DNA from 2 places in the Halomonas sp. WWR20 genome. Region 2 is predicted to be linked to the other one. Evidence: predicted binding sites of a transcription regulator. Region 2 holds the regulator's gene; the other holds the start of a gene.
The links. Region 2 encodes LexA, which represses DNA repair genes until DNA is damaged. Its sites were predicted from a motif close to TACTGTNTANNTANACAGTA; they were not measured.
Positions count from the first base shown of each region.

Region 1 (4,420 bases), on a different contig from region 2:
GAGTGCCGTGTTGCGCTATGTACACGATCAGGGGATCCCGGTGAAGCGCCTGCGCGCGATCGGCTATGCCGACACGCGCCCCCTGGCGGATGACGGGACGCCCGAAGGCCGAGCCGCCAACCGGCGCGTCGAGATGGTGCTGCAGGAAAATGCCCCGTCCCGCTAGGCCCTTATGATAACAGGCGTATCCGACCAGATCCCCGGTTCCGCTTGAGCCGACGATTGTCCTGCCAATCCGCCGAGAAACTGGCATCTGCCCCCGTGCCCTGCGTTATCATGCCCGCCCAGCGGCACGGAACCTTATCGATTCGCTGTCGCGAGATCCGATGGCGTTGACTGCCATGTTCATCCCACAATCCTTAGGCTCCCCTATGCAGCAAACACTCATGGGACTGGTCGGCATCGCCGTCGTGCTTCTCCTCGCCCTCGCCCTGTCGGAAAACCGCCGCGCCATCCGACTGCGTACCGTCCTCGGCGCCCTGCTCATCCAGGCGGGATTGGCACTGTTCGTGCTGTATATCCCGTTCGGCCAAGCCAGCCTGCAGACCTTGAGTAATGGGGTGCAGTCTGTCATCGACAGCGCCAATGCCGGCATGAACTTCATGTTCGGGGGGCTGGTCAGCGATACCATGTTCGAGGTGTTCGGGGGCGGCGGTTTCGTCTTTGCCCTGCGCGTCCTTCCGATCATCGTGTTCTTTTCGTCGCTGATCGCCGTGCTTTACTATCTCGGCATCATGCGCTGGGTGATCAATCTGATCGGGGGAGGCTTGCAGAAGTTGCTCGGCACCAGCCGCACCGAATCGTTGTCGGCCGCCGCCAACATTTTCGTCGGTCAGACCGAAGCTCCCCTGGTGGTGCGCCCGTTCATTGCCAACATGACCCGCTCCGAGCTGTTCGCGATCATGGTCGGTGGTCTGGCCTCCGTCGCCGGCAGCGTGCTGGGCGGCTATGCGGCCATGGGCATTCCGCTGCAGTATCTGCTCGCGGCCTCGTTCATGGCCGCGCCGGGAGGGTTGCTGATGGCAAAGATCATCGTGCCGGAAACGCAACCTCACGCCCAACGTGTCCAGGAAGCCGTCGAAACGCCCATTGAGGAACGCCCCACCAACGTCATCGAGGCTGCCGCCAGCGGTGCCGCCTCAGGCGTCCAGTTGGCGATCAACGTCGGCGGTATGCTGCTGGCCTTCATCGCGCTAATCGCGTTGTTCAATAACCTGCTTGGCTGGGCCGGCGGTCTGTTCGGCTTTGAGGACCTGACGCTGGAATTGATTCTCGGCTATGTGTTCTCCCCGCTGGCCTTCCTCATCGGCGTCCCTTGGCATGAGGCTATCCAGGCCGGCAGCTTCCTCGGCGAAAAACTGGTGCTCAACGAGTTCGTTGCCTTTGCCGACCTCGCCGCGGCTCCGGAAGCCTTGAGCCCCCACGCGCATGCCATCGTGGTGTTCGCATTGTGCGGCTTCGCCAATCTGTCATCCATCGCCATTCTGATGGGCGGTCTGGGGCTGATGGCCCCCAATCGGCGCAGCGAAATCGCCCGTCTGGGCCTTAAGGCCGTGGCAGCGGGCACGCTCTCCAACCTGATGAGTGCTGCTCTGGCCGGACTGTTCCTGTCGCTGTAACTCCCCGCCATGTCAGTCGCCGCGGCTCGCTCGCCAGCCGTGGCGTCTGATGTTTGCCATCTCGTCACGTGGAACTTCGTTGTGTCGAGCCCCCGGTACTCGAGCTATGGGAACGCCCTGAGCCGTCGTTGCATCGACCCGATCATTGTCCCCATGAGATCGACGCGGTATTCGACATCGTAGGGCCGTTCCGAGCATGCAAATGTCGCGGCTCTTGGCTGCGTTGCGCTGGCAGCGAGGCCATGCCTATACTGTTTATATAAACAGTATCCAAAAGGCTGTCTCATGAGCATCTGCCATCCCTCTATGGCCCGCAAAGGCCGTGGCGCCACCTTCGATCCGCATAATCGCTTCGCACCTACGATCAGCGTGAGCGTCGACGACGGCTGGTGGCAGGAAGACGCTCCGACACGCCTGGCAACCCAGATCATCACGGAAGCCGCGAAAAGCGCCCTGTCGTGGAATACTTCGCCGGATCTGGGCTTCGACCGTTCGCTGAATCCCTATCGCGGCTGCGAGCACGGCTGCATCTACTGCTATGCCAGGCCCAGCCACGCCTACTGGGACATGTCGCCGGGGCTCGATTTCGAGACACGGCTGATTGCCCGTACCGGCTTGGTCGAGCGACTGCGCGAAGAGTTCTGCAAGCCCGGTTATGTCTGCCGACCGATCAATCTCTCCGGCAATACCGACTGCTATCAGCCGTTGGAAGCCGAGCGTAGAACCACTCGCGCCGTGCTCGAATGCTTGCTGGAGTGCCGCCATCCGGTAACGCTGGTCACCAAGAGTGCGCTGATCCTGCGCGATCGCGACCTGCTCGTGGAAATGGCCAAGCACCGCCTGGTGCGGGTCTTCATCAGCCTGACCAGCCTGGATACCGAGTTGAAGCGTACCCTTGAGCCACGCACCGCCTCTCCCGCGTCACGTCTTCGGACCATGCGCGAACTCAGCACCGCTGGCATTCCCGTCGGGGCACTGATAGCGCCCGTGATTCCCGGTTTGAACGACCACGAGCTGGAGCGGCTGCTGGAGGCCGCGCACGATCATGGCGCGCTAACGGCGGGCTGGGTTCTACTGCGCCTACCTCACGAAGTCGCACCGCTATTCGAAGACTGGCTGAATACGCATTATCCGCAACGCGCCGCCAAGGTTATGAGCCTGATACGTCAGTGTCGGGACGGCCAAGACAATGATGGCCGCTTCGGCCAGCGCATGCGTGGTCAGGGCGTGTTCGCCGAGCTACTCGCCCAGCGTTTTGCCAAGGCCAGCCGTCGTCTGGGGATGGGGCAGCGCGCCGAGATGGGGTTGAACTGCGGCGCCTTTCGCCCACCGCACCGCCAGGCCGATCTGTTCAGTGGGATGTGACTCATGGCACGCGCTGGCATAGGCTTGTGCCTGGCCCTTTGCCATACTTCGCCACTTCCTCAGGAGCCCTCGATGAACGACGACCGTGACCGCCGCCACAAGCAGTCGATGCAGAAACTAAAATCCCACGTCGACGAGAAAGTCGCCGCCGCCCAGGAGCAGCGCGGTCAGTTGCTGGTCTTCACCGGCAACGGCAAGGGCAAGACCACTGCGGCCTGGGGTACCGTGACCCGCGCCTTGGGCTATGGCTACAAGGTGGGCGTGGTGCAGTTCATCAAGGGGCTCTGGGAGTGCGGCGAGCGCGAACGGCTGATCGACGATGCCAATCTCGACGTGCATATCATGGCCACTGGCTTTACCTGGGACACCCAGGATCGCGCGGCCGACACCGCCGCCTGCCAAGCCGTATGGCAACAGGCCGAACGCCTACTGGCCGATGAAGACGTCTATCTGGTGGTACTCGACGAGATCACCTACATGCTCAAGTTCGGCTACCTGAATATCGACACCGTCGCGCTCGCCCTGCGCAATCGCCCCGCCGAGCAGACGGTGATCGTCACCGGGCGCAACGCCCACCGCGAGCTCATTGCCATGGCCGATACCGTCACCGAGATGCAGGAGGTCAAGCATGCCTTCAACGTCGGCGTTCAGGCGCGAAGAGGCATCGATTACTGATCGGCCAGGCCTCCTTACCCATTAGAAAAGCCTATTGAGGCCATTCTGCGCCGCCACCCGGTAGGCTTCTGCCATGGTGGGATAATTGAACGTCGTATTGATGAAATACTTCAGGCTGTTGGCCTCGCCCTGCTGCAGCATTACCGCCTGGCCGATGTGCACGATTTCCGAGGCCTGGTCGCCGAAGCAATGGATACCCAGGATTTCCAGGCTGTCTCGGTGAAAGAGGATCTTCAGCATCCCCACGGTATCGCCAGTGATCTGGGCACGCGCAGTGTCCTTGAAGAAGGCTCGCGCGACTTCGTAGGGAACCCTGGCCTGCGTGAGCTCTGCCTCGTTCTTGCCGACCGAACTGATCTCGGGAATGGTGTAGATCCCGGTGGGGATGTTGTTTACGAAGCGGAACTCCTCATCAAGCAACTCATTGCTGGCATTCCGCCCCTGATCGTAGGCGGCGCTCGCCAGGCTCGGCCATCCGATCACATCCCCTACCGCGTAGACATGGGGAGTCGCGGTACGATAGTGTTCGTCAACTTGAAGTTGTCCTCGGCCATTGGGCTCCAGGCCGATATTGTCCAGTCCCAGCTCGTCGGTATTGCCGGTACGGCCATTGGCCCACAGGAAGGCATCGGCACGCAGCTTCTTGCCGGATTTCAGGTGCACCACGACCCCCGACTCGTCGCCCTCCACCTTCTCATAATCTTCATTGTGGCGAATTAGGACGCCATGCTGACGAAGGTGATAGGAGAGTGCATCGCTGA
Region 1 is NZ_JBTRHR010000010.1:61,092-65,511, reverse strand. It holds gene ACW4DH_RS16485 (OmpA/MotB family protein) at 1-166, shown strand, start outside; gene ACW4DH_RS16480 (NupC/NupG family nucleoside CNT transporter) at 372-1,619, shown strand; gene ACW4DH_RS16475 (PA0069 family radical SAM protein) at 1,905-2,984, shown strand; gene cobO (cob(I)yrinic acid a,c-diamide adenosyltransferase) at 3,057-3,659, shown strand; gene sthA (Si-specific NAD(P)(+) transhydrogenase) at 3,681-4,420, opposite strand, start outside.
Region 1: a site for LexA is predicted at 1,869-1,888, ahead of ACW4DH_RS16475 (PA0069 family radical SAM protein). Genes of this name have one in related genera too.

Region 2 (4,420 bases):
GAAAGTCATCAACATCCACCATAGCTTCCTGCCGTCATTTGCTGGCGCCAAGCCCTACCATCAAGCCTACGAGCGGGGCGTGAAACTCATCGGCGCTACCTGCCACTACGTGACCGAGGAACTCGATGCGGGGCCGATCATCGAACAGGACATCCATCGGGTTTCGCACTGCCATACGGCGGAGGATCTGGTGCGCTTCGGCCGCGATGTCGAAAAGACGGTACTGGCACGGGGCCTGCATTGGCATTTGCAGGACCGGGTCCTGATCCACGGCAACAAAACGGTGGTTTTTGCTTGAGTGCCATGATGCTCAGGTGGTTACGTAACGTGAGTGCGCCAGCAGGTAGCTGGATATAGGTGGCTTTGCGGCGTGCGTTAACCACAGTGGTATGGCAGCGAGGTAATGCATGTCTTTTTCGGCTACCGTGCTGGCGCCATGGAGCTTGGCGCTGGCGGCTCTGCTGGCCGTCGCGTCTCTGATGCTGGCGGGTTGGCAGGCACCGTGGCGCACCTTGGTACAACAGCGGGGACTGCAGCATCGGCTGTTGGGCGCCACGGTTTGCGCCTTGCTGCTCTGGCAGTTACGTGCCCAGGCGGTGGATTGGCTGACCCTGCACTTAATGCTTTCCACACTGCTGACCTTGGTCTTCGGCGCGCCTCTGGCATTACTCTCGCTTGCAGCCATCAACGTCGGCATGGTGCTGGTGGGGAAGGTCGAATGGTCGTTGCTGGGGGTCAACTATGTGGTCACCGCAGTGATACCGGTATTGATCGCACATGGTATATGGCGCGGTGTCGATCGCTTCCTGCCGAACAATTATTTCATCTACATTTTCCTTTGCGGTTTTTTCGGCGCCGCGCTCTCCTTACTGGGTACCGGGATTGGCGTCATAGTCTTTGCATGGCTTGGCAGCCATGATCCGACAGTGCATAGCCAAGTGCGAGAATATGCACTGTTCCTGCCCATGCTGCTGCCTTCCGAGGCGTTTATCAGCGGCATGTTGCTCAGCATCATGGCCGCCTATCATCCGGATTGGGTCCGTACTTTCGATGCCCATCGCTATCTCGATACCAAGTGATCCCTCGGCCTGATTTCGGCCAGTTCAGTCGAATAGACCCAACTGTCGCGTAGCGTCTTCCTGCACCAGCCTGACACCGACCCCGAGCAGTCGCACGGGACGTGCACCGCGCTGCCAGGCATTCTCCAGCAACGTCCAATATCTCTCGGGCTCGGGGAGAGCTCCGCTGCTTTCCAGCGTAGTGCTACTGAAGTTATCGAAACGGATCTTGACGAACAGCTTGTGAATGGCCGGATTGCCGTGACGTTGCAGGCGCGCGTTCAGTCGCTCGATGAGAGACGATAAGGCGTCTCGACAGGCATTCAGGTCGGGAAGGTCCTGGTGGAAGGTGGTTTCCGCGCTGACCGATTTGCGTTCACGCTCCACCTTGACGGGACGATCATCGACTCCTCGCGCCAGGTCGAAAAGCCGATAGCCGAACTTGCCAAAACGCTCCGTCAGTGCCGCCAGAGATCGGTGGCGCAGGTCCGTACAGGTGCGTATCCCCATGCCTTCGAGTTTCGCCGCCGTCGCAGGACCGACACCATGCAGTCGTTTGACTTCGAGCCGGCTGACGAAATCCTCCATGGCATCGGGTGTAATCACGAACAGCCCGTCGGGTTTTTCCCAATCGCTGGCGATCTTGGCAAGAAACTTGTTGGGGGCGACACCGACGGAAACGGTAATACCGGTGCGCGAGAGAACCTCCTGTTTCAGCCAACGGGCCATCCAGGTCCCGCTGCCATGCCAGCCGGTGACTTCGGAAACGTCGAGATAGGCTTCATCCAGCGAAAGCGGTTCGACCCAGGGCGTAAGCTGATGAAAAATACTCTGGATCTGAGCCGATACCTGGCGATATTTATCGAAGTCTGGTGGCAGGAGGGTCAACTCGGGGCATAGCCGCAGTGCCCTTGCCGTGGGCATCGCAGAATGAATGCCGAACGCACGGGCAGGGTAGTTGCAGGTCGCCACTACACCGCGTTGCGCGGGGCTGGCCCCGATAGCCAGAGGAACCCCGCTCAGGTGCGGAGCGTCACGCATTTCCACTGCCGCATAAAAGCAGTCGCAGTCGGCATGGAGAATCTTGCGCATCGTGCCAAGGTCAGTGCAGACCGCTACCGTCGCCGCCGCGGATCACACCGACCCCTAGACCTTCGATTTCCAGAGGCTGATGACGCAGATCGACTTCGATCGGGGCGAAATCGGAGTTCTCCGCCAGCAGCCAGACCTGGTGTCCCTCGCGCTTGAAGCGTTTTACCGTCACCTCGTCCTCGAGTCGTGCCACCACGATCTGGCCATTCTGCACACGCTGAGTGCGGTGCACGGCAAGCAGGTCGCCGTCGAAAATGCCGATATCCTTCATCGACAGTCCGCGCACCCGCAAGAGGTAGTCGGCACGCGGCGTGAAATAATCGGGCGGCAACGGGCAGTGACGGTCGATGTGAGCGGCAGCGAGAATCGGGCTCCCGGCGGCTACCTCACCGATAATGGGAAGTCCCTGATCATTGGTGGGGGCGGATGTGTCGAGCTCCGTGGCCGCTAGGCGAATACCCCGCGAAGTGCCGGGAATCATGCGAATCACGCCCTTGCGGTCGAGCGCCCGCAGATGTTCTTCCGCGGCGTTGGGAGAGCGGAATCCCAAGGCTCGCGCAATTTCAGCCCGCGTCGGAGGATAGCCGAATTCGTTTATCGTTTTGACGATGAAATCGTAGACGTTCTGCTGGCGAGGCGTGAGCGGGCGGGACATGCAACCTCCGCGGAGTTGTGTTGGGCTGGAAGTGTTCGGCTGTACAGTATGTGATTGTATCCAGTATTTCGGTGTCTGCAACTTCTTCCGTCAAAGCGGTCGTGCCGGCAGGCATGGAACGTTTAATCGTTGCCATTGTGAGTCAAAAGTTGTGCGCGTAGAATCATAGCGTTTAAAACAACTGTTTATGGCCGGAGCGAGGCATTCCCATGGCCCAAACTGATACCGTGACACGCATTCTGGATACCGCTGAAGTGCTGTTCGCCGAGCGCGGGTTTGCCGAAACTTCACTGCGCAATATCACTAGCAAGGCCAAGGTGAACCTGGCGGCGGTAAATTATCATTTCGGTTCCAAGAAGTCCCTGATCCAGGCGGTTTTCGCCCGCTATCTCGATCCCTTTACCCAACGTTTCCACGCCGCGCTGGATACTCTCGAGAGCCGCTACCCGGATGTGATTCCCTTGGAGGTCCTGCTGGAAACCATGGCACGTACCGTGCTTGAAGTGCCCGCCGAGCGTAACAGTCTGAAAACCTTCATGCGCCTGCTGGGGCTCGCCTATACTCAGGCACAAGGTCATCTGCGTCGTTACATCCAGGAGCACTACGGCAGTGTCTTCGCACGCTTTGCAGCGCTGGTACGTCGGGCGACGCCGGATCTGCCGGATGCCGAGCGCTTCTGGCGGCTTCATTTCATGCTGGGGTCGGTAATCTTCACGCTTTCCGGCCTGGATGCCTTACGCGATATCGCCGAGAAAGATTTCGGCGAGCATGTAAGCGTGCGGGAACTGATCCGCCGTCTGCGCCCGGTAGTGGTCGCGGGAATGACCGCACCCTTGCCGGATGCCGAAATCAAGCAGGTAAGCTAAGCGATGCGTACACCATGTCTGCAGCATTTGCCTCCCGAGCGGGGCGTGTGGCTGGAAATCGATGTCACGCATCAGCGGCTCAGCCTATGGCGGGGACGTGAAGTGTGCGCAGAGTATGCGGTGTCGACGGGTGCCGCAGGCGTGGGACAACGCGAAGGCAGCGGACAGACTCCGCTAGGCTGGCATTATGTCCGCGCGGCAATCGGGGCAGGCCAGCCCGTGGATAGTGTATTTCGCGGACGTCGCCCCACGGGAGAGATCTACACGACCGCTCTGGCGCAGGAGTATCCCCATCGGGACTGGATCCTGACGCGAATCCTGTGGCTGTGCGGTCTGGAGCGCGGTATGAATCGTGGGGGCGAGAATGACAGCCAGCGCCGCTACATTTACCTGCATGGCACTCCCCCCGACGAACCGATGGGGGTTGCTGCGTCCCATGGCTGTATCCGTCTGCGTAACGCGGCATTAATGGACGTCTTTGAACGGGCCGTGCCGGGAACCCCTGTCTGGTTGCATCTATAGTGCATTGTGATGGCTCGGCCGGGTCGATTAGAATCCCTTTTCATTTTCCAGGAACGTGACGATGACCCAACCTCTCGGCCCGGTGATGCTGGATCTGGAAGGCACCACCCTGACGCAGGACGAACGGCACTTGCTAGCGCGTCCCGAAGTCGGCGGCGTCATCCTGTTTGCACGCAACACGCAAAGCGCAGAACAGGTGCAGGAGTTGAGCCGTGCGGTACGCGAAA
Region 2 is NZ_JBTRHR010000001.1:204,320-208,739, reverse strand. It holds gene purU (formyltetrahydrofolate deformylase) at 1-298, shown strand, start outside; gene ACW4DH_RS00890 (energy-coupling factor ABC transporter permease) at 408-1,079, shown strand; gene dinB (DNA polymerase IV) at 1,104-2,150, opposite strand; gene lexA (transcriptional repressor LexA) at 2,161-2,805, opposite strand; gene ACW4DH_RS00875 (TetR/AcrR family transcriptional regulator) at 3,015-3,671, shown strand; gene ACW4DH_RS00870 (L,D-transpeptidase family protein) at 3,675-4,193, shown strand; gene nagZ (beta-N-acetylhexosaminidase) at 4,255-4,420, shown strand, end outside.